2 linked regions of the Ruficoccus amylovorans genome follow. Each later gene encodes a partner of the first gene's protein in a complex. Links are inferred from orthologs where the notes say so. Each region holds a gene or a part of one and is shown in the gene's direction. Other genes may lie near its edges. The genes, in order: uvrA and mfd.

Region 1 (14,745 bases):
GGGCAAAAGTACGAGCTTATCGCAGGTGAACGCCGTTGGCGCGCCCACCTGCACCTGGGCCTGAAAAAAATCGCCGCCCGCATCATGGACGCTTCCGACAGCTCGTCGGCGGTCATTTCCCTGATTGAGAACGTCCAGCGCGAGGGCCTCAACGCCATCGAAGAGGCTCTGGCCTACGCCAGCCTGATGGGTGATTTTGACCTGACCCAGGAGGCCGTGGCCGAGCGGGTGGGGAAGGGCCGCGCCACCGTCGCCAACGCCCTGCGCCTGCTCCAGCTCGACCGCGAGATCCAGGGCTATGTGGCCAAGGGCATGCTCTCCGCCGGTCACGCCAAGGTCCTGCTCGGGCTCGAAGACCCGGCCCAGCGCCTGCTGCTGGCCCGCCGCATTATCGAAACCGGGATGAGCGTGCGCGAAGCCGAGAAGCAGGTCCAGCGCCTCAAGAGCGAGCCGGGGAAAAGCCCCCTGACGCACCGCAATGCCGCCGGGGCCGAGGACACCATCGTTCGCGACCTGGAGAAGCAGATCGCCACCCGGCTCAACACCAAAGTCCACCTCAAGCACACGGCGAAGAAGGGGCGCATCATCATCGAGTACTACGGCAACGAGGATCTCCAGCGCATTCTGGAGAAGACCGGCCTCCAGTAAGTCCTGCCTGCGGTAAGTCCTGCGCGGCAGGCGGATACGCGCCCCGGCAGGCCCCTAAATCCGGCCCCGCGCGGTTTCGGCTTGAACCGGGGGGAACTTTTCCTCATTTTCGGCCTCTTTTTCAGAATAATCATTCCATGAGCGGTTTAATCCTAGGTTTCTTTACAGTCGTCCTGATCCTGATCTGCGGCTTCATTACCCTTATCGTGCTGATGCAGCGCGCCAGTGCCAACTCCGGCATGGGCGCGGCCCTCGGTGGCGGCGCGGCTGAGTCCGCCCTCGGTGGTGGCGCGAGCAATGTGCTGGTCAAAGGCACCATCGCCGGCGCGTGTCTGTTTTTCCTCATTTCCTTCGGCCTGTACCTGGGTTATCTGGGCAGCTACGAGGAGCAACTCCAGAAAGGCGCAGTCCTGCCGGGCATGAGCGGAGTCGCCCCTGAGGCCGCCAAGGAAAACCTCCCGGACCTGACCGACGTTCCCACCGCCTCCGGTGGCAGCGGCACGACCTCCGTCAATGTGACGGGCACCGCTGCTGAAGATAGCGCGGCTGCCGATGCTTCTGCCGCTCCGGTTGTCGATGCTCCGGCTTCGTCAGACGCTGCCGCTCCTGCGACGGACGCCGCTTCGGCTCCGGCTGTAGACGAAGCTCCGGCCACCGAAGAGGCCCCGGCTGCGAATTAATCGGACTATGCTCCATCGCGCACAACGGTTTTCCCTGCGGTGCTGTTTTGCCGCGCTGAGCCTGTTTTTCGTTTGCGGAGTTGGCTATGCCCAGGCCGCCAAGCCGGGCGAGAAGGGCCGTACGTCGATGGCGGTCACTCCGCTGACCCCTGATGAGGGGCGCGAGCAGTTGGACGCTTTCCGTCGTCAGCGCATGAGCGGCGACTATGTCTTCCGTTTTGAATTGATCCATTATCCGCGGCGCGGGCCGAAGGTCAGTTACGAGGGTTATCTCTGGGGCACCTGGAACGAGCAGGGCCCGCTCAGCCGGATCATTATCTGGGGCGATCACGCCTCCGGCGATCCGACCGTGGATATGATCGTGCAGAACGGGGCCAACCCGAAGGTGTGGATCGCGGGCAAGAACGGTCGCGCGGTCGAGATGTCCAAGGCCCAGATGCGTGACCCGGTACTGGAGGGGATCGTCTTCACGCCTTTCGACTTGCTCATGCCTTTCATCTACTGGGAAAACTTCGAGTACGGCGGCAGCGAGCGCCGTTCGGGCCGCCCGCATGATATTTTCAATATGCTTCCCCCGCCGGGCTGGGAGAAAAACGCCCCCGACCTCAAGAGCGTGGCCATCACGCTCGACCGTAATTTTCGCGCCTTGAACCGCATCGAGGAACTTGACACTGAGGGCAAGGCGATGCGCACCTTCAAGATTGTCAGCTACAAGGAACTGGACGACCAGTATGTCGTGAAGGAGATCGACCTCGTGGATGAGAAGACCCGCGACAAGACGCGCTTCGCCGTGTTGGCCGCCGCCGTTGATGTCGAGCTGCCCGCTTCGACATTTGACCCCCGCGCGATCGGGCTGGGATTGCCACCGGTGCGGGGGCTCCCCTTCAAGGGGATCTGATCCGGCCCGCACGTGCGGTTGCCGCAGTCGGTGTATCCGTCTGGCATGACAGAGCCCGGCATTACCGGTGGGGATTGGGCCGGGTTGCGTAGCGGTCCGACTCATGAGAGGTGGTGATGTCGCTACCGTCTTTCGCCGACGTTTTTTGCCTGTGACTGGGGTGGACTGTTGTATTGGAAACTCAATACGCGCCAATGAGTGCCGAACGCTTCTGTTGTAAGCTATCTTTTTATCTTCCGGTCAGGTGAAAATTTTTATTGCCTGACAGGGGTACTCTGATTTAAAGGTGACTTTGTCGTCGTTAGGGCATACCGACGACGTCGCTAAAAAATCATGACGGCAACGCACAAGCAAAAGACGTTCCCCATCACTTTTGACATAAGTCAGGGACAACACCGCCAGCTTCAGAAACTCAAGCGTGAGTACGGAGTGGCTTCACTGAGCGAGCTGGTGCGTCTGGCAGTTTCGCGCTTTAACTTTGCCCGAGTCCCGAAGTCGGCTCAGGAGCACCAACAGATTTCGGTGCGTCTGGCCGAGGCGGATAAGGCTGTTTTAAGTACGACCTCAAAGGCTAGGAATATCAGTGTGGGAGAGCTACTTCGTACCGCTTTGGACGAACTGCTCGCCAACCCGCCTGGTAAGGATTCTATCCAAACCCAAACTAGAACGAACATGCCTACAAAAAAAACAGCCAAGAAAAAAGCGGCCCCTAAAGCCGTGAAAAAAGCGCCGTCGAAAAAAGTAGCCCGTAAAGCCGTGGCGAAAAAGGTAGCGGCAAAGAAGGTTGCCAAAAAGGCTCCCGCGAAGAAGGTTGCCAAAAAGGCCGTGAAAAAAGCTGCGGTCAAGAAAGCACCCGCCAAGAAGGTAGCCGTGAAAAAGGCAGCCAAGAAGGCCGTGAAGAAAGTCGCTGCCAAAAAGGCTCCCGCCAAGAAGGCCGCCAAGAAAAAGAAGTAACTTTGGCCGCCTGACGGATACGTAAAAACGGCCTTTCCGGCCGGATCTGTGCGACACTGCCAAAAAAGGGGTTGCTTTGCGCTGGCAATTGGCAACCATCGCTGGTCATCGTTATTTTTAACCAGCGTCATAGTTAAGGCAATGTCACAAGATCGTTTATCCGTCTGGGCCAAAGGTATATCCCCGTCCCCCACGCTTGCCGTCGATGCGAAGGCGAAAGCCCTCAAGGCCGAAGGCAAAGATGTTTGCGGGTTTGGAGCCGGCGAGCCTGATTTCGATACGCCAGAATTCATCAAGGAGGCGTGCGTTGAAGCTTTGCGCGCGGGGCAAACCAAGTATTGCCCCGCCGCCGGCCTTCCGGCCCTGAAAAAGGCGCTGGCCGATAAGTATAAGCTGGATAACAACCTGGAGGTTGATCCGAGCCAGATCGTCGTCAGCCCCGGAGGCAAGTACTCCTGCTACCTGGCGATCCTTGCCACATGCAGCCCCGGCGACGAGGTTGTCATTCCCGCGCCGTTCTGGGTCAGCTACCCGGAGATGGTCAAGCTGGCCGGGGCGACCCCGGTTATCATCAGCGCCGGTGAGGAGGCTGACTTTAAAATTACACCCGAGCAGCTTCGTGCCGCCATCACGCCGAAGACCAAGCTCGTCATCCTCAACAGTCCCTCGAACCCGACGGGCACGGTTTACACGCCGGTCGAGATTGAGGCGCTGGTCGAGGTGTGCCTGAGCGCGGGCGTGCTCATCATGTCCGATGAAATCTACGAGTACCTGCTCTATGATGGCGTCACGCACCTGAGCCCGGCCTCCCTGAGCAAGGAAGCCGCCGAGTCCACCATCACGGTGGGGGGCTTCTCCAAGACATTTTCCATGACCGGCTGGCGCCTGGGCACGCTGGTGGCCCCGAAGGCCATCGCCGCCGCCGTGGGCGACCTCCAGAGCCAGACCTCCTCGAACGCCACGACCTTCGCGCAGTTCGGGGCGCTGGCCGCGCTCAAGCAGCGCGACGAGGCCAAGGCCGCCGTGGCCAAAATGCTGGCCGTCTTCGACAGCCGCCGGCTCAAGCTGCTCAATGGCCTCAACGCCATCAAGGGCATCAACTGCCGCCGCGCGCAGGGGGCCTTTTACCTCTTTCCCTCCCTCTCCGGCCTCGGGATCAGCTCGACGGACTTCGCCGCCCGGCTCCTCGAAGAGGAACTGGTCGCGGTCGTTCCGGGTGTGGCCTTTGGCGCGGACGAGTGCATGCGCCTGAGCTATGCCACCTCCGACGAGGTCATTGACAAAGGACTTGAACGGCTGGCGCGCTTCTGCCAGCAACTCTAATCTATCATGAGCGAAAAAATCACCATCGAGAACGGCAATCTCATCGTGCCGGACAAGCCCGTCATCCCCTTCATCGAAGGCGACGGCACCGGCCCTGACATCTGGAACGCCTCGGTGCGCGTCTTCGACGCCGCCGTTGAAAAAGCCTACGGCAGCTCGCGTAAAATCGAGTGGATGGAAGTCCTTGCCGGGGAGAAATCCTTCAACCAGACCGGTGACTGGCTCCCGCAGGCCACGCTGGATGCTTTCCAGGAATATCTCGTAGGGATCAAGGGCCCGCTGACGACTCCGGTCGGCGGCGGCATCCGCTCGCTCAATGTCGCGCTTCGCCAGATCCTCGACCTGTATGTGTGCCTGCGTCCGGTGCGTTGGTTCGAGGGCGTTCCCAGCCCGGTCAAGCGCCCCGACCTGACCGACATGGTGATCTTCCGTGAAAACGCCGAAGACATCTACGCCGGTATCGAGTTCGAGAACGGCACCCCCGAGTGCATCAAGCTCAAGGACCTGCTGAAGGAAAACTTCCCGGCGATGTTCAAGAAGATCCGCTTCCCTGAGACGGCGGGCCTCGGCATCAAGCCCGTTTCAAAGGAAGGCACGCACCGCCTGGTCAAGGCCGCCATCCAGTACGCGATCGACAACGAGCGCGACTCGGTGACGCTCGTGCACAAGGGCAACATCATGAAGTTCACCGAAGGCGCCTTCCGCGACTGGGGCTACCAGTGCGCGAAGGAAGAGTTCGGCGCGACCGAGCTCGACGGCGGCCCCTGGTGCTCCTTCAAGTCCCCGAAGACGGGCAAGGAGATCATCATCAAGGACGTCATCGCCGACGCCATGCTCCAGCAGATCCTGACGCGCCCGGCCGAGTACGACGTGCTCGCCACGCTCAATCTGAACGGCGACTATATCTCCGACGCGCTTGCGGCCTGCGTGGGCGGCATCGGCATCGCCCCCGGCGGCAACATCAACTACGACACCGGCCACGCCATCTTTGAAGCGACGCACGGGACCGCCCCGAAGTACGCCGGCAAGGACCAGGTCAACCCCGGTTCGGTCATCCTCTCGGGTGAGATGATGTTCCGCTACATGGGCTGGACCGAAGCGGCCGACCTCATCATCAAGGGCGTTAACGGTGCCATCAGCAACAAGACCGTGACCTACGACTTCGAGCGCCTGATGGACGGTGCCAAGCTGCTGAAGTGCTCCGAGTTCGGCGACGCCATCGTCGCGAACATGGACTAAGCGCCCCGCGCACTCCGACACTTTCAAGCCAGCCGGTGTTTCATCCGGCTGGCTTTTTTATTGTCGTGTGCGGCCACGCACTGCGGGGCTTGGGGGCGCACAGCCCCCAATATTGGGTGCATCTATTTTAAAGAAAGAAACACACCTCCAATGTTACAATTACGCCGAGGGAGGCGATTTCTCTTTAAGTGACGGACGTGTTACGGAATACTCACCGGTATGCTGCGTAGCGTTCTTGCTCCGTGGCCTGCTGTTTTATTGCGGCGGCATCATGTTGCCCGATTTTTCCCCCATGAAGGCCGATACCTGCATCCTGTTTGATTCCGAGACAGCCGAAGCCGCCTGCCTAGAGTCGCTGGGGGCGCAATTCGGACTGGAGGCGGCGGGAGCGAGCCAGAGCCGTCATGTTTATTTCGATACTTTCGACTGGCGGCTCTTCGCGGAGGGCTACGGGCTGGAGAGTGCTTCCGGCGAACTTCGCCTGTGTTCGCTCGCGGACGACGAGGTGCTCGCCGCGCTCCCGTGGAAAAACCGGCGGGCTCCGGCCTTCGCGTCAGAGGTGGCAGAGGAAGGGCCGTTGCGCGATGCGCTTGCCAAGGTGTGTGGTATTCGCGCCCTGCTGCGGCAGGCGGAGCTGACGGCGCATCTGCGGGATTTCCGCGTCCTCGACGCCGAGGGGAAAACTGTCCTGCGCGTGCGTTTTGGCAGCTATGCCTTTCACGGCGGGAGCAAGCCTTTCCTGCGCGAATGGCGCGTGCGTCCGCTCAAAGGCTACGAAGCCGAGGCGAGGGAGTTTTGCTTATTGGCCGGACGTTATGGCAAGCGCCAGAAAGGGCCGGGCGGGCATCCGCTGACGCTCGCGCTACAGGAGCGCGGGGTCGATCCCTTTCGCTACTCGCCCAACCGGGACCTAGGCTTTTCGCCGGAGTTGCCCGCCTACCTGGCTGCACGGAGCGTGCTGGAGCACGCGCTGGAAGTGGTCGAGGCGAACGAGCCGGGCATCCTTGACGACACGGATACGGAGTTCCTGCACCACTACCGGGTGGCGCTGCGGCAGACGAAGTCCGCGCTTGGGCTGTTCGGCGAGGTGCTCCCCAAAAAGGAAACCGACGCGCTCAAGCAAACCGTCGGGGCGCTCGCCCGCGCCAGCAATACTGTGCGCGACCTGGACGTTTTTCTGCTCAAGCGGGCTTCGATCACGGCGCGTTTACCGGGCGCTTTCAACCCAGGGGTAGAGACCTTTTTTCGTCGCCTCAAGGCGGAGCGTCGCCGCGAGTTTAAAAAGCTCTGCGCGTTTCTGCGCTCGGAGGAACTGCCCGCGGGCAAGCTCCAGTGGCGCGAGTTCTCGACCCGGCTGGCGAGCCCGGACTTTTCACCCGCTCCAGGGGTGTCGGTTTACACCGTGGCCTGCGCGAATATTTCCCGCCGCTATGCGCGCATCCTCAAGCGCGGGGGCAAGCTTGGTCCCGGTTCGCCCGAGGAGCCGTTCCACGAACTGCGGATCGACTTTAAAAAACTGCGCTACAACCTGGAGTTCTTCCGCTCGCTCTTTCCGGGGAAGGAGGTGGGCTACTTCATCCGCCACCTGCGCCGGATGCAGGGCCTGCTCGGCGACCTCAACGACATCAAGGTGCAACGCGATTTCCTGACCGCGCGGCTGGCGCGGCTCGACCTGAAAACCCGCGACTCGGCCAACATCGCCGCCTCGCTCGGGGCGCTCATCGCCCGGCTGGAGGAGGGGAGCCTGCGCTTGCGCGAGGGCTTCCCGGCGGCCTTTGCCGAGCTGGCCGACGGTCGCATGAAGTCCATCGCCGGGCGGCTCTTTCGACCCTCATGAAGATCCTGACGCTTTACCATCTCAAGGGCGGGGTGGGCAAGACCGCCGCCGCCGTCAACCTCAGCTACCTGGCGGCAGCCGAAGGACGGCGCGTGCTCCTGTGCGACCTCGATCCGCAGGGCTCGGCCTCGTACTACTTTCGCATGCGCCCGGCGCGCAAGGTCAAGGTCGGCAAGCTGCTCAAGTCGGCCAAGTTCGCCGAAAAGCAGGTGCGCGAGTCCGACTACGAGAACCTCTTTCTCATGCCCTCGGACCTGGTCCTGCGCCAACTCGACGCCAAGCTTGAAGCCGGGAAAAAGTCCCGTTCACGCCTGAAGCGGCTTTTCGCGGGGATGGAGGACGAGTACGACCTCATTGTGGTCGATGCGCCCCCGGCCATCACGCTGCTGGCGGAGAATCTTTTCCGCGCCTCGGACCTGCTCTTGTTGCCGATCATCCCGACCGTGCTCGCGCATCAGGCCATGCTTAAGGTGATGGAGTTCATGGAGACCGAAGGGCTGGACACCTCGCGGGTGCGGGCGTTTTTCTCCATGGCCGACCGGCGCAAGAAGCTCCACCGCGAGTTTATGAAGCAGCTTTCGGCGGATGCCACGCGCTTCCTGCCCGCTGCCATCCCCTATGCCAGCGCGGTGGAAAACATGGGACTCGAACGCCGTCCGCTGCCCGACTACGACCGTCGCAGCCCTGCCACCAAGGCCTACCGCGAATTGTGGGCGCAGTGCGCCAAGCTGTTGTAGCGTGTGGGTCGATCGGTCGCGTTTTTTTTAACCGCAAAGACGCAAAGGCGCAGAGGTTTTTTCAAGGGAAGGGCTTCTCGTCAGGGGGGCGATGGCTGCTTTGTGGGCCTTTTGTCCGTTTATGCTTTCTCCGCGCGGGAAGCTTCTTCGGCGGAGAGAGTGGAAGTGGCGTCGTCTTTGTTCATGAGCATGGGCAGGTACTTGACCTTGACCAGCCGCCAGAGCACGACGAAGAAGGCCGTCAGGGGGATGGCGAGAATCATGCCGAGGATGCCGTCCAGCGCAGTACCCCAGAAGAAGATAGCGATGATGATGACCATCGGGTGCAGGCCGGTCTGCTTGCCCATGATGCGCGGCGTGAGAAAGTAGCCCTCCAACGCCTGCACGGCTGCGAAGACCCCCAGCACCCAGATCACGGTGGAGACACCGCCGTCGCTTTGCAGGTAGCCGATGGGCAGGGCCATTCCGAGGCCGAGGATGGTGCCGAGGTAGGGGATGATGTTGAGGAAGCCCATCGCCATGCCGATGAAGAATCCGAACTTGAGCCCGACGAGGCTGAAGCCGATGGCGTAGCAGACGCCCATGATGAGCCCGATCACGATCTGGCCGCGGAAAAACGAGACGATGATGCCGACAAACTCGCGCACGAGGAACACGATGTCGTCGCGGATCTTGTCGTTGACGAAGACCAGCTCGCGCTTGAGGTCCTGCGAGAAGTCGCGGTCGCTCAGCAGGAGGAAAAACAGGTACACCGGGATGATGGCGAACTGCGCCGAAAGGCCGAAGAAGGTGAGCACGCCCTTGCCGGATTTTTGCAGAATGCTGACCATGCTCCCGGCGCTGTTCTTGATGACTTCCAGCAGACGGTTGGCGAGCTCGCCGCTCTGGTCCATCATGGCGGCCCATTTTTGTTCGCCGAAAATGTTCTTCCCCATGTCCATCAAGTCGGGGAATTTCTGGCGGATGGAGGCGATCAGTTCGGTGATCTGGTCGGGGAGGGTTTTGAAGAAGACGATGATCTGCTTGTCAAACAGCTCGAAGATCGCGTACACGCCCACCCCTGCGATGAGGATGGCGATGACGTAGAGGATAAGGATCGAAGGGATCAGCCCGAGGTGCAGCTTGCGGCTGATCAGGCTGACGACGGGGCGCAGCAGCATGGCCAGGATGCCCGCCGCCGCCAGCGGCCAGAGGACACCGCTGAAAGTGCTGACAAAGACTTTCAACAGGTAAAAGCACAGCAACACAACCGCGCACAAAAAGACGACCCCCAGCGCGGTCAGCGCCGCGACGACAATCCGCTTTTGCAGGTCGCTGAAAACTTTGTTCGGCTGCTTGTCGCCCATGAGGGGAAGCATGCCCGGCGCGCCCCGCCTGTCGAGGTTTTATCGTACGGTGTCCCGCCGTGGGTTGCAGGAGTGCAGGTGCACTGGTTTGTGCAGTATAAAGCCGGTTTCCGTTTCGCTTGCGGCAAGCCGGTTTCCTTGACGAACCGGCGGAATCCACCCCAGTTCGGACTGACTGATGCTCCGATGCGGGGTAGGCACGCAGTGCCGTAGGGGGATTGATCCCCCTCAGTGCCAGCGGGCGCAACCCGCCTAGTCGTCTTCGTAGTTGTCGCCGAGGCCGAGCTCCATGCGGGTTTCGGGGTCTTCGGCCAGGGCGTCCTTGAGTTCCTCCACGCTGAAGTCGGCCACGATGAAGTCGCCAAATTCGAGGGTGGGGGTCTTGGTCTGGCCGCTGACTTCGATCATGCGCTGCATGTTCTGGGCGCTCAGGTTGACATCGCGCAGATCGACTTCGACCGCGTGACGCTGGAAAAAGGCCATGGCTTCACGGCACCAGGGGCAACCGCGCTTGATATAGAGAATGGGGTGTTTCGACATCTCGTTTGTGCTTGGTTTTTATTGGCTTAAATCAAGCACGGCAAGACGGGTTCCGCAACCCTTTTCGGCGCTTTGCCCAAAGCCAAACAAACGTGACCGGGCTTGCGCTCGGGGCGAAACGGGGGCAGGTTAAAAGGATTTGCACAGCACGATGTCCGAGACCGAAAGCCAGCCCTGTATTCACATAAAAGGCGCGCGCCAGCACAACCTGCGCGACCTCGACCTGCGCATCCCGCGCGGGAAGCTGGTGGTGATGACCGGCGTCTCCGGCTCGGGCAAGTCGAGCCTGGCCTTTGACACCATCTATGCCGAGGGCTACCGCAAGTACATGGAGAGCCTCTCGGCCCGCGCCCGGCAGTACCTGGACCAGTTGCCGAGGCCGGACGTGGACTTTATCCACGGACTGCCGCCGGTCGTGGCTATCGAGCAGCGTACCATCACGGGCGCGAATCCGCGCAGCACCGTCGCCACGGTGACGGAGATCGCCGACTATGCGCGGCTGCTGTGGACGGTCTGCGGGGAGCAGTTCGACCCGGTGGACGGCGCGCCGATTGAGCGGCGTTCGCTCGACGATTGCATTGCCCGCATTTACGAGGAGCCGGAGGGGAGCCGCCTCATGCTTCTGGCCCCGGTGATGACGGCCAAGCCCGCCGTGTTACGCGAGGAGCTGCCCCGGTTGCGGCAGAAAGGTTTTTTACGCGTGCGGCTCGACGGGGAAATTCGCGAGTTGGCGGACGATAAGATTATCCCCTCCGGCAGCCGCGAAGTCACGGTCGAGGTGGTGGTGGACCGCATCGTGCTCGGGTCGGATCAGCGCGGGCGCATTGCCGACTCGTTGGAGCTGGCCTTCCGCGAGGGCGGGGATCGGGCGATTGTCATGGTCCAGCATGACAGGGAAGCCCCGTGGGGCGAGTTCCGGCTCAGCCAGGCGCTGGCCGGGACGCGCTCGGGCGTGGTGTACGAGCCGCTCTCGACGCGCTCCTTTTCCTGGAACAGCCCCGAGGGCGCTTGCCCGACCTGCGGCGGGCTCGGGCAGACCATGCAGTTCAGCGACGAGTTGATCGTGCCGGACCCGTCGAAGTCCGTGCGCGGCGGCGCGGTCAAGCCCTGGCGGCTCGGCTCCAAGGCGATGATAATTAAACGCAACGCCATCCTCAAGCAGCTCTCCGAGCAGTTGCCCTTCGACCGCAACGTGCCGTGGAGCGAATTGCCGGAAGAGACCCGCCAAATCATCCTGCACGGGGCGGGGGAACGGCTGTTTTCCTTCAAGCTCAAGGCGGGCAATGCCAAGCCCGAGGCCACGCCCTTTGCCGGGGTGATCGCGGATCTGGAGGAAAGCCGCCGCACGAGCAGCAGCGATGGCTTCCGCGCCCGGTTGATGGCGTTCCAGGTCACGTCGCTGTGCCCGGATTGCCAGGGGAGTCGCCTCAATGCCCGTGCGCGTAACGTGCGCGTCGAGGGCGTGTCGTTCACGGACTTTATCGGGCTCGGGATCGAGCGGGCGCGGGAATTTGTCTCCAAGCTCGGCGGGCGCAAGGGGCGTTACGAACCGGCCGCCGACGCCATTCGCGGCCTGCGCGAGCGACTGGGGTTTTTGACCGAGGTTGGGCTGGAATACCTTACGCTGGATCGCATCTATGCCACACTCAGCGGCGGCGAGGCCCAGCGCGTGCGGCTGGCTACTCAACTCGGCATGGGACTGGTCGGCGTCGCCTACGTGCTCGACGAGCCGAGCATCGGCCTGCACCCGGTGGACAACCAGCGGCTGATTGACACGCTGGTTGGCCTGCGCGACCGGGGCAACTCCGTGCTCGTGGTCGAGCACGACGCCGACACGATGCGCGTAGCGGACCAGTTGATCGAGCTCGGGCCGGGCGCGGGCGACCAAGGCGGCGAACTCATTTTCCAGGGGACGCCGGAGGAGTGCATGGCCTCGCCGCGTTCGCGGACCGGGCCGTTTCTTTCCGGCCAAAGCGAGATCATGCGCGACGCCCGTGTGCTGGAACCGCGCCACGGGATGCTGACTGTTATAGGAGCGCGGGAGAACAATCTGCGCGACCTCAATGTGGGCTTCCCGATGGGGCTGCTGACCGTCGTGTGCGGTGTGTCCGGCTCGGGCAAGAGCACGCTCGTCAACGACATCCTGGCGCGGGCGGCCGCCTTCAAGCTCAACGGTGCGAAGACCATCCCCGGCCTGCACAAGGAGATCGACGGCCTGCGCAACTTCAAGACCGTGGTGCGCGTGGACCAGGAGCCCATCGGGCGCAGCCCGCGCTCGAATCCGGCCACCTACGTGAAACTTTTCGACCAGTTGCGCGATCTTTTCGCCAAGTGCCCGCTGGCCAAGGTGCGCGGCTACAAGCCGAGCCGCTTCAGCTTCAACGTGCGCGGCGGGCGCTGCGAGAAGTGCCAGGGAGACGGCCAGATCAAGCTCGACATGCAGTTCCTCGGGGACGTGTTCGTGGAGTGCCCGAGCTGCCGCGGCCAGCGCTATAATCGCGAGACGCTGGAGATCCGCTTCAAGGGCTACAACATCGCCGAGGTGCTCGACATGACCGTCGAGGAGGCGATGAAGCACTTTCGCAACCAGCCGAAGATTTTTGAAAAGCTCGCCACGCTCGCTGCCGTCGGCCTGGGCTACGTCAAGCTCGGCCAGCCCGCCAACACTCTTTCCGGCGGCGAGGCCCAGCGGATCAAGCTCTCGCTCGAACTCTCCCGCCGCCAGCAGGGCGAGACACTCTACCTGCTCGACGAGCCCACCACCGGCCTGCACTGGGAAGACATCCAGAAGCTGATGGACCTGCTCTTCCAGCTTCGCGACGCGGGCAACACCGTTGTCATTATCGAGCACCAGCTCGATGTCATCGCCCTGGCCGACTGGCTGGTCGAGCTCGGCCCCGGCGGCGGCAAGTCCGGCGGCAACCTTGTCTTCGAGGGCACCCCCGCCGACATGACCCGCGCCGAAGGCTCTCCCACCGGCTCCGCCCTCCGCGCCGCCGGTCACGGGTGAGAGGGAGAAAAAGAAGCTCGCTCTGGGGTTGCGCCGGAGGGGGGGAGGTGTCACTTTGGCCGATTCATGAAACCTCAGAAGCGGAAGCCGGGCCGCAAACCGGTCGCCAGCGAGCTGCGCCACCGGATCAACGCCGGGCGGGTCGCGGTGAAAAACCAGATTGCCTTTTTCGAGAGCCAGTTCGGGCAGGTTGAGAGCCAGTGGAAGGAAGATGACACGCGGGTGACGTTCGCGGACTTTGCTATTTCTGAAAAGGTATTTACCGAGTTGCGCCGCTCGTTCCCGCATGACGATTTTTGCAGCGAGGAGTCGAATCCCGAGGACGAGGAGATGCTGCTGGAGGCTGAGTACGCCTGGATTCTCGATCCCATCGACGGCACGAACAATTACGCGCTGGGAATTCCGATGTGTTCAATTTCGCTGGCGCTGCTGCGCAACGGTGAGCCCGTTTACGGCTATATCTACGACTATGCCCGCCGCACGCTGATCGAGGGCGGGGAAGGCGAGGGCGTGCTCGACGGCACGCACCGATGCCGCGTGCTGGCGGACGAGCCGACGGTACAGAGCCACTTTGCGACGAATTTCCCCTTTGATCCGGCGGACATGGCGCTGACACGTGAGCTGTTCGAGCAGTACCGGGTGCGGTGCTTCGGCAGCGCGGCGATGAACCTGGCCTACACGGCGACGGGTAAGCTTGAAGCCTGCCTCGACTTCCGGGTCAAGGTCTGGGATGTGGCCGCCGGGTTCGCCATGATTAAGGCCGGGGGCGGCGAAGTCGTTTACTTCGGCGAACCGGCTTTTCCGCTCAATCGCTTCCACGTACGGATGCCTGCCGTGCGTTATGTGGCGGGTAATCCGGCTTTTTGCCGGATCGTGGAGGAGCGTATCCGCGGGGGCGGTGGCAAGGCCTAGGGCCTGAACGGGCCTCTGGAAAAACTACGTTATTGCTTGAAAACGAAGCTCTTGCGGATCAGGTCAAAGCCGGGCATGGCTTTGTCGAGGTCGTCCGAATAGTACAGCTCGGTGACGAGGATGCCCTTGGGGCCGTCGGTCGAGACGAAGATGCGGGCTCCGCCGGGAAGGAAGCCGGCGATCTTGCCCTTGAGGTGGCGTCCCTGGCCCTTGAAGTTGCCCCACTGCTCGAAGCTGTCGCGCGAGTAGGTCTCGATCATGGGGCCGTCCAGCGTGGTCAGGATGCTGAACATGATGTCGTCGGCGTCGGTGTCGGCGTCGGGGACGAAAATCTTGATCGTGATGTAGGAGTCGGCGTTGGCGACTTCGATGGTGAACAGGCGGTCGGCGTCGAAGTCTTCCTGTTGGGTGGCGACGGTCCAGTCAGCCGGGTAGGTCAGGCTGAAGCCCGGGCGGTCCAGCTTCTTAATCTCGTTCGGAGACCAGTCTTCCTGAAGGACGCTCAGGGCCAGTTGGTTGGCGGAACCGAGCGTCTCAAGGCCGGAAATTCCGGCGTAAGTTCCTGCCATCCCGGCAAGAAGGCAGAAGGACGAGGAGAGAAATTTACGCATGTATAACAGG
Region 2 (15,349 bases), on another replicon or contig:
TGATCGACCCAGGCCCGCATCGGCGTGCCGCCGTGCGCGCTCGAAATCATCCCCACCGGCGTATCGAGGTCCTTCATCAGCGCCTCGGCGAAATACACCGCGACAGAGTGAAAACGGTACTTTTCCAGATTTTCCGGCGTGCAGACCAGCCATTTGCTTTCGGGGTTGAAGTCCTCCTGCGGTTCAGCCGCCACCGTCGTGCGCGGTTGCCAGAAGTAGCGAATCAGCGGATAATCTCCCTCTGTCTTGATTCGTTGCCAGTCGGAGGTCGATGGGATACCCAACTCCATGTTCGACTGCCCGCCGGTCATCCAGACTTCGCCCACCAGGACATTGGCGATCTCAACCCCCGTCTCGCCATTTTCGTCAATACGCATGACCGCGGGAGCCTTGCTCGCGGTAAGCGGCCCCAACTCGACGCTCCACCGGCCCTCGTCATCGGCCACGGCGGACGCCTCGTCTTCCCCCAAGCGGACGCTTATCCCGGCTCCGGCAGTTGCACGGCCCCAGATTTTAACAGGTTCGCCGGCCTGGAGCACCATGTTGTCCGAAAAAATACGCGGCAGCTTGAGCACCGCGTGCGCACTGGCACCGCAAACACAAATCAGGAGCAGGCTAATCAGTTTCTTCATGTTTCTTGTCGCTGAATATCAAAAGCCGGGTTCTGCGCGGCACCGTTCGGCCATGTTGCCATTCCAATGCAGCGTAATAACACTAAGCCGCCCCAACTCATGCTTTAAAAGCAAAAAATCAAAATAACAGAGCCGGGCAATCATCTCTCCTGCCGCCCCCCCGCGAGCCACTTTCTTGCATTCCGCATTGCCGGGCGGATACAGGTGTGCCAGCATGACCGGTTGATTCAACCCTGATCCGCCATGCCTGCCGAGCCCATTCCCGCCCCCCTGCCCATTGACGGGGCGGACCGGGAAGCGGCCAGGCAGACGTATTTCTACGACCGCTGGCGGGGCTTTTTCTACGGGCTGCTGGAGCCGGGCTGGGTGACGTTTTCGCTCATCATCGCGATCCGGCATTTCGACATGCCCGACTACCTCAAGGCGCTGCTGCCGGCGGCGGCCTTTATCGGGCTGTTTTTCAACATACTCACGGTTTCGGCCTGCGGGCGTACGCAGAAAAACGCTTCACGCCTGATCTCGTACATCATGCTGACCTGCGCGGCCTGCATCACCGGGGCGATGCTCTCACCCTCGCTGGCGCTGTTTCTGGGCTTCTTCATCGCGGCCAATATCATGTATGTGCAAAACCCCCCGCTGCTGATCCAGATCTACTCGGCCAACTACCGACCCGGCGAGCGCGGCGGCAAAGTCTCCACCGTGTTGATCCTGCTTTCGCTGGGCGGGATCACTGCGGGTTGGCTCGGAGGCAAGGCACTCGACCACGACATTACGATTTATCCGTTCATTCTGGCGGGGATGGCGGCGGCATGCGTAATCAGCGCGGCCATCGTGCGCCGTATCCCTTCCCAGCAGCTCGACCCAAAGTCCAACGCCAACCCGATCAAAAGCCTGTCCGTCATATGGCAGGACAAGCTCTTCGGCTGGCTGCTGCTGTGCTGGATGCTGATGGGCGCGACCAACCTGATGACGATCCCGGTGCGCATCGAGTACATGGCCGATCCCAAGTACGGCATCAACGCAAGCAACTTCGAGATCTCGCTCATCACGTTCATCGTCCCGATGACCTCCCGCATGCTCAGCACCAAGGTCTGGGGCTTCCTCTTCGACCGGATGAACTTCATCTCCTGGCGTATCCTGATCAACTGCTGCTTCATGGCCTCGTTCCTGATCTACTACAACAGCCATTCGCTGTTTTTCCTCGGGCTGGGCATGGCCTTTATCGGGATGGCCATGGGCGGGGGCAACATCGCCTGGACCCTCTGGGTAACGAAGCTCGCCCCAACCAACAAGGTCTCCACCTACATGAGTGCCCACACCGCCCTGACCGGCGTTCGCGGCACGGCGGCTCCCTTCATCGGCTACTGGGTGCTGGCGCATTTTACCGCGCCCGGCATCGGCCTGCTCTGCGCCGGGCTCATGGTGCTGGCCAGCTTCATGTTCGCCGCCGCCTGGAAATCGCCCCGTATGCGCGGAAATTGAGCCGGGCAAAAAAGCGAGCCTCATTCATGAGGCTGGCCATCCGCAGCGGCGTGCATCTGCCGACACGGGCCCTGCCGGCGCTTCGCAACCCAGGCATTGACCGTCTTGTAAAACACGACTGGCAGGACAAACGGAAGCAGGTGGGCAATCAACCGCCAGATCCCGATGTCCTCCGCTTTTAGAGGACGCTCTTTAATCGTGAGCTGAATCAGCAGAATGAACAGCGCCAGAGACACGAAGAAAAGGTACTCTTTGGTCATCAAGTCAATCAGTCCCACCCGCGTGCCGGTTTCCCGGTTGATGAGAGTTTTACAGCAGAAAAGGTAACCCGCCAGAAACACCCCCATGCTCAAGGCCAACGCGAGCATCGGCCCACCGCCCAGCGTAAAAAATGCCTTCGAGAAACTCCCGATCGTCCAAAAAATCCCCGTGTAAGCCAGGACACCGACGGTCCATTTGATGTTGTCCGGTTGCGGACGCTTCAACAGGCGAACCGCATAGACAAGCCCAACGGCCATCGGGACCGCGAATAAAAGAGGGGCCAAAGACAACAACAGCGCCTCAAATTCGAGCCCCTGACTCAACAGCGTATGGACGATCCCGAACAAGACCAGCGCCAGCCAACAGCCGTTTAAGGCAATGGCAAGCCAGGCAACGTAAAACGAAATCGAACGGGCTCTCATTGGGCCCTTTTACCATTAACGATGATGACGCCAGGATTCAATATAATTCACTATTCCCTCCCACAGTCCCGAACTGCTGGCAGACATCCAATAGATACGTCTTTTCTGTCCCCGCATCAGCGAAAGCCGAAGATCAACTGGAGGCTGTTCTTGAGGCCGGAGCCGAGCGAGGGCTTGCCGTTTTTAATGAGGAGGGTGTCGCGGTTGTTGTGGGAGAGGGCTTCCTCGTTGTAATTGAGCAGGGCGATGTCGCCCTCTCGGCGGGTGCCGACATCTTCCGACGTGAGCGGTGTCCAGCGGATCGGCATGCCTTCGGAGGTGTAGTCGATCTCCCATCCGGTCAGGCCCTGTGCCGGGATGGGCTGAGTCAGCAGCGCCGGGTAGCGCGTGATAAAGTCCGGTGCCTGCCGGGTTGAAACCTGCAAGGTAAAGGCCACCGGCTGCGACTGGATCAGCTCGCGCATGCTGGTGAGCCGTCCGGTGCGCGCCCGCTCGAAGAACCGCAGCGGGTCCATGCCGGTGAGGTTGATGCCGTTGTAGTTGCCGTGCTGGTTTTTGCCGCCGTAGCGCTTGTAGTTATAAAAATCCTGAAAGCGGTTCGAGTCGCGCAGGCCAATCTCAAAGTGCAGGTGCGAGCGGCTCTTGGGGATGGAATAGCCCCCGGCAGAGCGCCCCATCCGGCCCAGCCGCCCTCCGGCCTCGACCTGGACCCCGGCCTGAATCCGCGAGTCGATGTCGGCCATGTGCGCGTAAAGGGTGTAAACGGGCACATCCAGCTGCGTATGCTCGATCACGACATAACGGCCGTAGCCGCTGTTCCCGGCGATGCGGTTAACATAGGCCACGCGCCCGGCCATCGCGGCGTAGATCGGGTCGGTGGCCTCGCCGTTGCGGTCGCGGCCCATCGGTTTGAGGTCGATCCCCTCGTGGAAGCGCGTGCCTCCGTTGCGCACGAGCCCGTAAAGGCCGCTCTCGGGACGGCCCGATGCGGTCGGCTGAAGCAGCGGCATGATGTCGCCGGTCTGAAAATACTCCCCGTCCGGCGTCGGCCAATAGACGGGAATCAGGTTCCCCTGCTGCGCCCAGGCACTGCCGCAGGCCAGCAGGAACAGGAGCGCGAAACCGGCCCGGAGGCGCTTGTCCATCCCCATGATTCGGATCAGTCCCGCTTCATCTGGTTAATCTTTTTGATGGCCTCCTGCATCTTGGGCAGCAGCTCCATCGCCTCCTCGTCTGTCAGTTCCGTGAAGGTGTAGAAAAGCCCGCCCTGCATGGGACCGTCGATCTGGCGGGCACCGATGGGTTTGCCGTCGATCACCGTGACGATCATGCGCCCCATGTTGGTGACGGAGGTGCGGTACAGTTCGCGCTGCCCCTCGTCGTCGAAGTAAAAGCGGAAGGCCAGCTTGCCCGAATCGACCTTGACCAGTTCGGCATTGAGCACGTTCCAGGGTTGGATGATCGGCTGGGCGAAGACCGTGTAGCGCAGGCCGCTCTTGTCGAGCGACATTTCCATGCCCTTGTCCAGCGTGTTGTAGGAGTTCCCCATCTCCAGGTAAAAGCTGGGGGCACCCTCGACGTTCTCATCGCAGGCGGCGATGAAAACAAAAGGCACGAGCAGGAGCGCGCGTAAAAGGAAGCGGCGGACAGAGCGTTTTGACATAACCCCATGCTTTGCGCGGCAGCGGCGGCAGGCAAGGCGATTTTCAAGAAAGCCCGCAACCAGACAGAAAGGGGTTCGCTTTTTCCGCGAGGGGCTTGGCCCTTTCCGGCACACGGGTAAAAAATTGGAGGTGCGGGGCGGAATCGAACCGCCGTATAGGAGTTTTGCAGACTCCGGCCTTACCACTTGGCTACCGCACCCCGTGCGAAAAACAGGTTAGTCTGCGTAAACATCGCAACCTTTCAAGCGGTTTTTCACCGAAACGAGCAAAATGTTTGCCAAGGGGCGGTTTCAGCCAGAATCTGGCCCCACTAATTTCCCCCTCCGATATGAGCTGTACCGTATTTTCCATCGCCAACCAGAAAGGCGGAGTCGGCAAGACCACCACCGCGATCAATCTCGGCTGGGCCCTGGCCGAACGCAAAGTCCCCACCCTGCTGATCGACCTCGACCCGCAGGCCAACGCCACCAGCGCTCTGGGCTTCGAGAAGACGCCCGGCTCCAGCCTCTACGGCGCGCTGCACGGGGACGGAGCCGCCGAAGAGCGCGTTATCGAGACCCGCCAGAAAGATCTTTTCCTCATCGGCAGCGAGGTGGACCTCGCCGCCATCGAGATCGAACTGGGACAGCAGGAGGACTACCTCGTACGCCTGCGCGAAGTCCTCAAGCCCCTGCGCGAGAGCGGCAAGTACCGCGCCATCATCCTGGACTGCCCGCCCGCCCTGGGCATGATTTCCATGAACGGTCTGGCCGCCGCCGACTACCTGCTGGTCGCGCTCCAGTGCGAGTACCTAGCGATGGAGGGCCTCGGGCAGATCATGGGCGTGGTTGACCAACTCACCAGCGCGGGCGTCAACCCCAACCTGGCCGTGGGCGGCATCCTCATGACCATGTACGACAAGCGCACCAACCTCTCCCGCCAGGTCGTGCAGGAAGTCAAGGAACACCTGGGCGAACTGGTCTTCGACACCCACATCCCGCGCACCGTCCGCCTCTCCGAGGCCCCCAGCTTCGGGCAGTCGATCTTCGAGTACGAACGCCTCGGAGCCGGTTCGCACGCCTACAAGAAATTCGCCAAGGAGTTTATCAAGCGCTTCGGGCTAAAGTGAGTTTTCTTGATTTAAACCACAGGGGACACAGAGAACACAGAGGAAGAAAAGGGTTAATGGTTGAAGCGAGGAAGGATGCGGCCATTAAACAATGAACCATTTAACAATTCAGCCTCTGCGGTTAATCCAAGTGAGCTAAATCCCCATGTCCGACGACCTCCAACACTTCCAGGAACGCATCGGTTATCACTTCCGTGATACCGGGCTGCTGGAGCGTGCGCTGACCCACCCTTCGCTGCTGGCGGACGGCTCCGGCTGGCACAACCAGCGACTGGAGTTCCTCGGGGACTCGGTGTTGGCGCTGGTCCTGGCCGAACAGTTGTTCAAGCTCTTCCCCGGCGAACGCGAAGGCCACCTGGCGCGGGCACGTTCGGCGCTGGCCAAGGGCGAGCACCTGGCGGCGATTGCTCGCGAACTGGGCCTGCACGAGGTCCTGCGCCTGAGCGAGCAGGAGGAGAAAGCCGGGGGCCGCGAACGTATCTCCAGCCTAGAGGACGCGCTGGAGGCCGTGGTGGCGGCGATCTACCTGGACAGCGATTTCCAGACCGCCCGGCGCACCGTCCTGCCCTGGTATGGCGATGTCAAAGCCCGCACCGAGGAACTCCTCTCTGACGACAACCCCAAGGGCCGGTTGCAGGAACACATCCAGCGGGAAAACCCGGACACGCCCATCGAGTACGACCTGGTCCACGCCGAGGGCCCCGACCACAGCAAAACCTTTATCATGGAACTGCGCATCGGGGGCCGGGTCTTCGGCATGGGCCGGGGCCGCTCCAAAAAGGACGCCGAGGAAAACGCCGCCCGCGAAGCCCTGCAAAAGCTGGTAAAAACGCCCGCCGAACCGGTTTCGTAGCTGGACTCTTGCCCCAATGAACGCACGATGGGAGGGATGACTGGTCTCATCCGCAGACAGGCGTCCCGACGGAACGGACGCTTAACGCTCCCATCACCAGCATCATGACCCACGCCCGCACATCCGTTTTTTGTTATAAAAAGCTGTCGCTGACCGCCGTAGCCCTCGCCTCTGCTAGCCTTTTCGCCACTCCCTCCGCGCACGCGAAGACCAGCTACAACATCCCTGTTTTCACCCAGCAACTCGTAATCGAGGGCGGGCCGGACAGGGTCGAGATCGCACCGGTCTTCGGGGACAAGGCCTGGGCCTTCACCGCCCGCTGGGACGACAACAACGCCAACAGCCTGAATATGCACGCCGCCGTGGCCGACATCGAGATGCCCGCTGCCGGTTCCTTAACGATCGCCAGTGGCTTCCCCGTGATTTTCGCCGCCGTGGATGGCGAGGAGGTCAAACTCTCCGGCGGCCAAACGCCGCCGTTCACCGCTGGTCAACACCGCGTGCTCATGGTCTTCGACACTGAGGGCAAGCACGCCTTCAGCCGGGAGTTCCCGCAAGCCCTACGGTTCACCGTCGAAGACCAGCCCGTCACCTGGCTGCCCGCTCCCGCCATTGAATGAAGCCCGTCTGCCTGCCCGATTCCCTTAAAACCCTGCTTGTCACCGGCGCGGCGGATGCCGCCGTGCCCGCGCTGACCGAGGAGTTGCTGGCCCGCGACCCGGTCCCCGTTACCGTCCTGCTCGCCCACGAATGGCGGGCGATTGAAAGCTGGATGGACGCGCTGGAGCTGTTTGCCAAGTGGAGCGGGCGCCCCGCACCCCGGCTGGAGCGCCTGCCCGACCTCGGAGGCCTGGAAGACGACGACCCGCGCGCCTTTGAACTGCGCTGCGACGTGATCGCCGCCCTCACCTCCCTGCGCGAAGCCGCCCCGCGCCAAAACCCGCTGGAGGAACCGGCCAGCCCCATCGTAATCGCGGCTACCCCCGCGGCGCTGCTCCAGGCCTGCCCCGACCCCAAGGCAATGGCCCGGGGCCAAATTAAGCTCCGGCCCGGCCAGCGCGTCTCTCTGACCGGCCTGGCCGAGCGGCTCGGCGCCGAGCTGGGCTACGACTCCGAAGCCATCTGCGAAACGCCGGGGCAGTTTTCCGTTCGCGGCGGATTGATCGACATTTACCCGCTCAACGCCACCGCCCCGCTGCGAATCGACTTCTTCGGGGACGAGATCGAGTCCATCCGCACCTTTGACCCGACCACCCAGCGCTCCGAGGAAACGGTGCCGAGCCTCGTCATCGCCTCGGCCCAGGCCGGACTCGACACGCACCGCAAGGGCACCTTGCTCGACTACCTGCCGGCCCGCGTCCGCTGGATACTGCGCCAGCCCGACAAGCTGGAGAGCGCCTTTGCCGACCTGTTCCAGATCCCGGAAAACATCGCCGCGCCCGCCCGCAGTTTCCAGACCGTGATCAAGCGCCGCGCCGGGCAGGACGACGAGTGGCTCGGCCTGACCGACGTGGAGGCCCGCCAGAACCTTTTTCCGGAAAGCACCCCCACCCGCGCCGTCGCCTCGGAGTCGCTGGAGGGCTACCGGACCTTTGCCGACACGGACAAGCTCGGCGTTGTCCGCCTGGAGGCCGGGAACACGTCCCGGGAAAAATTCCTTGCCCAAATCACCGACTGGCAGACCCAGGGCCACCGGGTGCATTTCGTTTGTCGCACCGAGGGCGAGGAAACCCGCCTGCGGGAAATTCTGGCCGAGTCGCCCACCGCGAAAAGGATCAAGGCCGACTTTTTACAAGGGAACCTGCCCGAAGGCTTCCGGCTGGCCGACGGCGAGGAAAAGCACGTCTATGCGACCGAATCCGAGATCGCGGGCCGCCAGCGGCTCTACGTCAGCCGCCGCCGCCGCAAGCTGCCCGAGCGCCAGCAGGTGGACCAGTTGCTGGACTTCTCGGAGCTGGCCAACGGCGACTACCTCGTGCACCTCCAGCACGGTGTCTGCATTTTCCGGGGCCTGCAACGGCTCAACACCGGGAGCAAGGAAGAGGAAGTCATCTCGCTGGAGTTTGACGAGGGGATCACCCTGCACGTGCGCCTGCACGAGAGCCACCTGCTCAGCCGCTATGTCGGCCTGACCAAGCGCTCTCCCAAACTTGGTCGCCTCGGCACTAACGCCTGGGACAAAACCCGCCGCGCCGCCGAACGCGCCACCCTCGACCTCGCCGCCCAATTACTCTCGCTCCAGGCCGAGCGCAATTCGCGGCCCGGCTACGCCTTTTCCTCCGACCAGCCCTGGCAGCACGCCTTTGAGGACGCCTTCCCTTTCCGCGAGACGCCCGATCAGCTCACCGCCATCGACCAGACCAAGGCCGACATGGAAAAGCCCTTGCCGATGGACCGCCTCATCTGCGGCGACGTCGGTTTCGGCAAAACCGAGGTGGCCCTGCGCGCCGCCATGAAGGCCGTGCTCGACGGCAAACAGGTCGCCGTCATGCTCCCGACCACGGTGCTGTGCCAGCAGATGTTCACCAACTTCAAGGAGCGCTTCGCCGACTACCCGATCGCGGTCGAAATGCTCAGCAGCTTCCGCACCGCCCGGCAACAGAGCGAAATCAAACGCCAGCTCAAGCAGGGCGACATCGACATCGTGGTCGGCACCCACAGCCTGCTCGGTAGTTCCGTAAAATTCCGCGACCTCGGACTGCTCGTGATCGACGAGGAGCACCGCTTCGGCGTGCGCCAGAAGGAGAAGCTCAAGATCATGCGGCACGACATCGACGTGCTCAGCATGAGCGCCACCCCCATCCCGCGCACCCTCTACTTCGCGCTGGTCGGAGCCCGCGAAATGAGCGTGATCGAGACGCCCCCACGCGACCGCCTGCCCATCCAGACCATTGTCAAAGCCTACGACCCCAAGCTGGTTCAGGAGGCCATCGAGTTCGAGGTCCGGCGCGGCGGCCAGGTCTTTTACCTCCACAACCGCGTCACCACCATCGACGTGGTGGCCCGCCGCCTGCAGGAGATGATGCCCGACCTGCGCATCGGCGTCGGCCACGGCCAGATGGAGCAAGGCGAACTGGAAAAGGTCATGACGCGCTTCGTGGCGGGCGAGTTCGACGTGCTCGTCTCCACCACCATTATCGAGTCCGGCCTCGATATCCCCAACTCCAACACCATCATCATCGAGGGGGCGGACCGCTTCGGGCTCTCGCAGCTTTACCAGCTCCGGGGGCGCGTCGGGCGCTTTAACCGCCAGGCCTACGCCTACCTCCTGCTCCACCGCCACACCCGTCTGCTCGACGTGGCCCGCAAGCGCCTCGGCGCGATCCGGCAGTTCAACCAGCTCGGGGCCGGGTTCCGCATCGCCATGCGCGACCTGGAGCTGCGCGGCGCGGGCAACATCCTCGGCGCCCAGCAGAGCGGCCACATCGCCGGGGTCGGGTTTGATTTATACTGCCAACTGCTGCGCCAGAGCGTGGCCCGGCTCAAGGGCGACAGCACCGCCGCCCTCATCCGCGCCAACGTACGGCTCGACTTCGTGCTCGTGGGCGAGTACCGCGACGGCGAGGACCCAGCCGAGACACCCGACCGCTTTCACGCGCTCAAGGCCGACGAGCTGGCCGATCAGCGCGGCGAAGTCGTCGAGGCCTTCATCCCCGTCAGCTACATCGGGGAGGCACGCCTGCGCATCGACTTCTACCGCCGCCTCGCCCTGGCTTCCAGCCTGGAGCAGATCTCCGAGGCCGCCGCCGAGATGAAGGACCGCTTCGGCCCCGTGCCCGCGAGCGTGGACTACCTGCTCAAAATGACGGAAATTCGCTGCCTGGCTGAACGAAAAGGCATCAGCCTCGTCGAAACAGAAGGGAACCGCCTCAAATGCCGCCTGGCGGGTTCGCGTGAACCGGCTTTTGTAAAAGTCGGTAACCGCTTTCCCCGCTTGACCGCGAAAAAACCGCTCCCTAAGTTGAACGAAATTAGAACATTTCTTAAAACCTGCCAGCTTACCTGACTGGCCTGTAACTTTCCCGGCACGATTGCCATTTCCCAACCGATGAAAATTTCCACCCTCACCCTTGGCGCCTGCCTCATGTTAACGGCGCTCGGGCTGCACGCGCAATTGATCGCCCCCCAAAAGAAGGAGTGGGACGTCCAGTTCACCAACGGCATCGCCGCTCAGGTCGAAGACAAGATCATCACCCTGGAGGAACTGCGTAAGGAGGTCACCCCGCTCATCCCGCAGATCCGGATGAATTCGCGTACGCGCACCGACTTCGATAAAAACATCGCCGTCGTCACCCGCGAAATCCTCCAGAACCTCGTGGACCGCATCCTCATCATCCGCGACTTCTACGACAAGGGTGCCCACATCCCCGACACTTACCTGCAAAAGGAGTTCGACGACTACATCACCAAGGAGTTCAACGGCGACCGCTCGGCCTTCCTTGAGTTCCTCCGCCTTCAGGGCAAGAGTGAGATGGACTTCCGCGACGAGTTGAAGGACGACATCATCGTCTCCTACATGCGCATGCAGTCCCTGCCATCGCAGACCGCCGTCAGCCCCCGCAAGATCGAGGAGTATTACCAGAAGAACAAGAGCCGCTACTTCGAGGAGGAAGGCGTCAACCTGGGCTTGATCATGCTCGTGCCCATCGCCGACGAAAACCCCGACCTGCTCAACCAGACCGCCAACGAGATCGTTCAGAAGCTCGAAGCGGGCGAGTCGTTCTCCGAACTGGCCAAGACCTACAGCCAGGACGACAAGCGGGACGAGGGCGGCGACTGGGGTTGGATCAGCCGCGACGACCTTATCCCGGCCCTGGCCGAACAGGCCTTCGCGCTTGAGGAGGGCCAGCACTCCCAGCCCATCGCGGTCGGCGACTACATTTACATCCTGGAGGTGAAGGAAAAACGCACCGCCGGGATCAAGGAGCTGGAAAAAGTCCGCGGCGAAATCGAACAGGAAATCACCGCGCAGCTCTCCCGCCAGGCCCAGCAACGCTGGATCGAACGCCTGCGCAAGAACGCCTATATCAAGTACTTCCTCAAGGAAGCCGGCGGCATGAAGAGCTCCCCCGGCACCATGCAGATGAAGCTCGGTGCCAACGAAAGCGACAGCTAAGCCGCACCTGTCCCCCCAGGCTTTTCGCCGCAATATTCGCGGGCTTACGCAGCCCGCACCCGCGGTGCGTGTCCGCACTCGACATTTTTGCTGCGCATCGTGTCAGCGATTACTGAAAACAGAGCCTCTGTTTTCAGTAATCGCTGAGCAAAGCATCAAAACTGGGCCAGCCAATGATGGTTTTGCCCTTTGTGGCAGGAAAGGCATGCAACGAAGGCACAAAAAACCGGCGTCGTTCACACTGACGCCGGTTGAAAAGAGATTTTGAAAAGGGACGCAAATCACGAGCAAAGCTGCTGCCGCCCGCAGGGTCTTATTCAAAAATCGGGTCGCCGCCAAAGAAGCGTTCGATTTCGGCTTCCGCCGCCTCGGGGCTGTCGGAGGCGTGGACGAGATTGAACATCTTGTCCGCACCCATATCGCCGCGGATGGTGCCAGCCGGGGCAGCTTTGGAGTCGGTCGGCCCGAGGATAGAACGCACACGGCTGATCGCTTCGGGTCCCTTCAGAATCATGGCGATCACGGGACGCGAGCTCATGAAGTTCTCAATTTCCGGGAAAAACGGCTTGTCCGCGATATGGGAGTAGTGCTCGCGCAGGACGGCCTGGTCCAGCTTCATCATTTTGCAGGCGACGATATCGAGATCCACCTTGGCGAAACGGTCCAGCACGATGCCCCAGAGCTTGCGCTCCATGCAGTCGGGTTTCAGAATAATCAGGGTCTTTTGCATAGTTTTACAATATGGCTATCCCGCCGTGTATGGGCAAAAGCAGGCCCCTTGACAAGCCCTTATGTCCTTTAAATACGCACCCTCGCCCAACTGTCACCGGAAGGAAACATTACTGGCGGATCAATAGACTCCGGCCAGGGCAGTCTCGTCGCGTAAATTTTCTGACTGAGTTCTTTAATATTCTTCGCAGGCTTTGCCTTGACCTTCGGCCCAACACTCCTCATACGTGTTCTCTTTCATTCGTGGGGCCGTAGCTCAGTTGGAAGAGCGCGTCGTTCGCAATGACGAGGTCGTCGGTTCGATCCCGATCGGCTCCACCATCACTTTTCGCCCTCCCTGCCCGGGAGGGCTTTTTTATGCCTTAATCGCAAGCGCCCATTGAGCATCCCTCTTGATTTCGATTGGTAATGTTCGGCATCTCTCGTTGGTTACCATTGGGGCTTCTCGCTGGTAACGATTGGGGTTTATGATGGTGACCATTTTGCTGGTGACAGAGCACTGATGTCGTCCTGATTGGTCATGTTTGGGAGGCGTGAGAGGACGTCGGGTTCGATGTTGTGGCGCTGGCAGAAGACGACGATGGAGTAGATGATGGCGGAGCGTTGGCCGGCCTCTGGGTGACCGATGAAGAATGTGGCCGAGACTTTTTCCTGGCGGTAAAGCGGCTGGTGCTGCACGTATTTGCTCAAAACGATCCAGGCCAACAGGCCCGCCGAGGCGTAGCTGCCGTTCATCAGCATCGTAAGCGCCGCCGGGGTGATCGCCAGCTTGCTCGAGTCGCTGCCGATCGGCCAGCTCAGCCGCCCCTGCTCGATGCGCTTGGCAAACACCCACACCCCTGTCCTGTCAAAGTACAGCAGTTTTAGGCGGTTGCGCGTCTTGTTCGAACAGCGCCCCGCCTTTGGGGTCTTCGCCCAAGTGATCCCGCGCCACCGCCCACAGCCCGTCACACTGCTTGCGCATGTCCGCCGGCTCCACCGCCGCGAAGACACGAAGCTGATGGGGCAGGCTCAGCATCGCAACGCCTTGACCAACGCCGCCAGCGACTGCGCATCGCCCCCGCGCAAGACCAGCCCGTCCGGCAAACACACCTCCTGCAAAGAGGCGGCACAGGTCGGCACCGTCACCTCATCGAAAAGAGGTTTAGACTCGCCGCCTCCACCTGCCTGACTGCGCTCGCGACGCTGCTTGAGCCAGTACACAAGCGTGTTATAGGCCACTCCCTCGCGCCGGGCAAAGCCCTTCCGCGTCAACCCGCTCCCATCGTAGCTCGCAAGCAAGCGATCACGGTAAGGTTAACGGAAGTGGCCTAAACTCAATCAGGATGCTTATCCCCTCCCGTCCGTGTGGCAACGGCCTCGTCGAGGTTCTGATGGCCGACCACGGTCCCGTCATCGAGTTCGTTTACGACTTGTGTTTTCAGATGCTGAAAGAGCCGAAAAATATCGCGCGTGCCGCCCCAGGTAAACCAAACCGCCGTAACCAGTGACATGACCACCGGGATGCCGATCCCGACCACGTGCCAGAACGTTTTCCAGGTCTCCACGGACCAGGGATCGAGCAGGTTCCAGGTGATCCCCACGGCGAAGATGGCGAACCAGATCACGCCCCACAGCAGCAGGCTCACGGCGATCCACTTGTCCCCACGGGTGAAGTTCTCGTCGATACCAACGGCGCGGGCCAGCAGGCCGCGGGGGCGATTGGGCGTGCTGGCACGGGTTTCGCCGACCTTTTCCCCCAGCTGCTCGTACGCCCCGCGGTGGAGCATCCGCTCCATATTGTAGTCCTCTTGGCACGTCAGCAGTGAGACCACCACATACACCCCGATGGCGATCAGGCTGGAGGAAAAGGAAATCTGCATCCCGTTGAGCGGAAAGTCCCCCTGGAGCACCGTGCGGGTAATGATCCCCCCCACACTCAGGGTCGACCCGGTGAGCAGGGCCGCCCAGGCGCCCGCCGTCGTTCCCTTTTTCCAGTAGAGCCCGCCGATGATGACGGCTCCGGCCCCGCCGACATAGATCGCCATCGTGATCGACCACCACATCACGATGAACTCCGTCTGCGGAAAGACCGCGCCGAAGATGAAGACAAACACCGCCACCGCCGCGATGGAGCGGCGCAACACCCGGATGTGCTGCTTCGGGCCGAAGGGCCGCTTGCGCAAAGGGACGAGCACATCCTGCACGAACAGACTCCCCCAGGAGTGCAGGTGGGTTGAGTCGCAGCCGAAGATGCCCATGATCAATATCGCGCAGAAGGCGCCCTTGACCCCGACGGGCAGCATGTGCGAAACTGCCAGCGGGATGCGCATCTGCGATTGCGACTGCTCTCCGGGGATGAGCGAGAGCTCGTGCATGACCTGCCGGGCCTGCTCGGCGAAGTCCGGGTGCAGCAGGTATGTCATCGCGCAGATGGCCAACAGGTACACCAGCGCCTGCTTCCCGTACTCGCGCCAGCGCCCCAGGATATTGCCCATGCGGTTCTCGTGCGGCGTCAGTCCGGCGGAGTTGTATGCGCTTTGGTTCTGCCAGGCCATCGTCCCGTACACGCTGGTAAAGGCTGCCATCAGGACGTACCAGAGGTTGAAGTCCTCCAGGCTCATCGAGTCGAAGGGGTTCAGCAGCGAGTGACCGGCGGGCCGGTCTGCCAGCACGTCCGTAATCTCCGACCAACTGAACATGTAAATCAGGCTGCCGATGATGAGCAGGTAGAGTACCTGCGAGAGCATGCCCTCGATACAGTCCGTCACCATGACCGTGATCTGTCCCCCGGCCAAGGTCAGAAACAATGTGATGGACAATAGCAACGCCATCACCAGCAGGTGCGTTCCGACCTCAAGCCCCATGAAAGGCATCACCGGCGGCAGTCCCACGTACGTCGTGATAAACCTTGCTCCGATCACCGGGATGATTCCGAAATTGATCAGCCCGGCAAAAAAGCCCAAAAAACCGGTAAAAACCCGGAAGCGCTTGCTATAACGGATTTCAAAAAACTGGGCCAGCGTCATCGCCCGCGTCTCGCGGTAGCGGTACACGACAAAGCCTGTCGTCGCCACCAGCAGGCCCACCGGGATGTTGATCC

Evidence for each region.
Region 2: the proteins of uvrA (region 1) and mfd are in contact, whole or in part, in a crystal structure (PDB 4DFC), measured with the Escherichia coli proteins. The link is inferred for Ruficoccus amylovorans from one-to-one orthologs.

The regions. Positions count from the first base shown.
Region 1 is NZ_JACHVB010000014.1:49,540-64,284, forward strand. Bases 10,027-13,412 are described here. They hold uvrA (excinuclease ABC subunit UvrA), read left to right. Parts: upstream 10,027-10,353; coding sequence 10,354-13,212; downstream 13,213-13,412. Other genes in these bases: H5P28_RS04805 (glutaredoxin family protein), read right to left, coding at 10,027-10,202; H5P28_RS04815 (inositol monophosphatase family protein), read left to right, coding at 13,279-13,412. Outside these bases: H5P28_RS04760 (ParB/RepB/Spo0J family partition protein), read left to right, coding at 1-648; preprotein translocase subunit SecG, read left to right, coding at 786-1,328; H5P28_RS04770 (outer membrane lipoprotein-sorting protein), read left to right, coding at 1,336-2,226; H5P28_RS04775 (CopG family transcriptional regulator), read left to right, coding at 2,560-3,180; H5P28_RS04780 (pyridoxal phosphate-dependent aminotransferase), read left to right, coding at 3,322-4,503; icd (NADP-dependent isocitrate dehydrogenase), read left to right, coding at 4,510-5,742; H5P28_RS04790 (CHAD domain-containing protein), read left to right, coding at 6,014-7,579; H5P28_RS04795 (ParA family protein), read left to right, coding at 7,576-8,316; H5P28_RS04800 (AI-2E family transporter), read right to left, coding at 8,436-9,662; more of H5P28_RS04805, read right to left, coding at 9,915-10,026; more of H5P28_RS04815, read left to right, coding at 13,413-14,124; H5P28_RS04820 (hypothetical protein), read right to left, coding at 14,154-14,735. UniProt on the Escherichia coli protein: The UvrABC repair system catalyzes the recognition and processing of DNA lesions. UvrA is an ATPase and a DNA-binding protein. A damage recognition complex composed of 2 UvrA and 2 UvrB subunits scans DNA for abnormalities.
Region 2 is NZ_JACHVB010000020.1:412,618-427,966, forward strand. The notes cover bases 6,639-10,628. They hold mfd (transcription-repair coupling factor), read left to right. Parts: upstream 6,639-7,038; coding sequence 7,039-10,428; downstream 10,429-10,628. Other genes in these bases: H5P28_RS08285 (hypothetical protein), read left to right, coding at 6,639-7,042; H5P28_RS08295 (peptidylprolyl isomerase), read left to right, coding at 10,471-10,628. Also shown: H5P28_RS08240 (sialate O-acetylesterase), read right to left, coding at 1-632; H5P28_RS08245 (hypothetical protein), read right to left, coding at 651-848; H5P28_RS08250 (MFS transporter), read left to right, coding at 876-2,114; H5P28_RS08255 (hypothetical protein), read right to left, coding at 2,135-2,797; H5P28_RS08260 (M23 family metallopeptidase), read right to left, coding at 2,914-3,942; H5P28_RS08265 (hypothetical protein), read right to left, coding at 3,957-4,460; H5P28_RS08275 (ParA family protein), read left to right, coding at 4,790-5,569; rnc (ribonuclease III), read left to right, coding at 5,715-6,422; more of H5P28_RS08285, read left to right, coding at 6,527-6,638; more of H5P28_RS08295, read left to right, coding at 10,629-11,538; H5P28_RS08300 (nucleoside-diphosphate kinase), read right to left, coding at 11,852-12,268; H5P28_RS20105 (IS66 family transposase), read right to left, coding at 12,733-13,098; H5P28_RS19730 (hypothetical protein), read right to left, coding at 13,115-13,285; IS66 family insertion sequence element accessory protein TnpA, read right to left, coding at 13,279-13,548; H5P28_RS08320 (sodium:solute symporter family protein), read right to left, coding at 13,584-15,349. UniProt on the Escherichia coli protein: Couples transcription and DNA repair by recognizing RNA polymerase (RNAP) stalled at DNA lesions. Mediates ATP-dependent release of RNAP and its truncated transcript from the DNA, and recruitment of nucleotide excision repair machinery to the damaged site.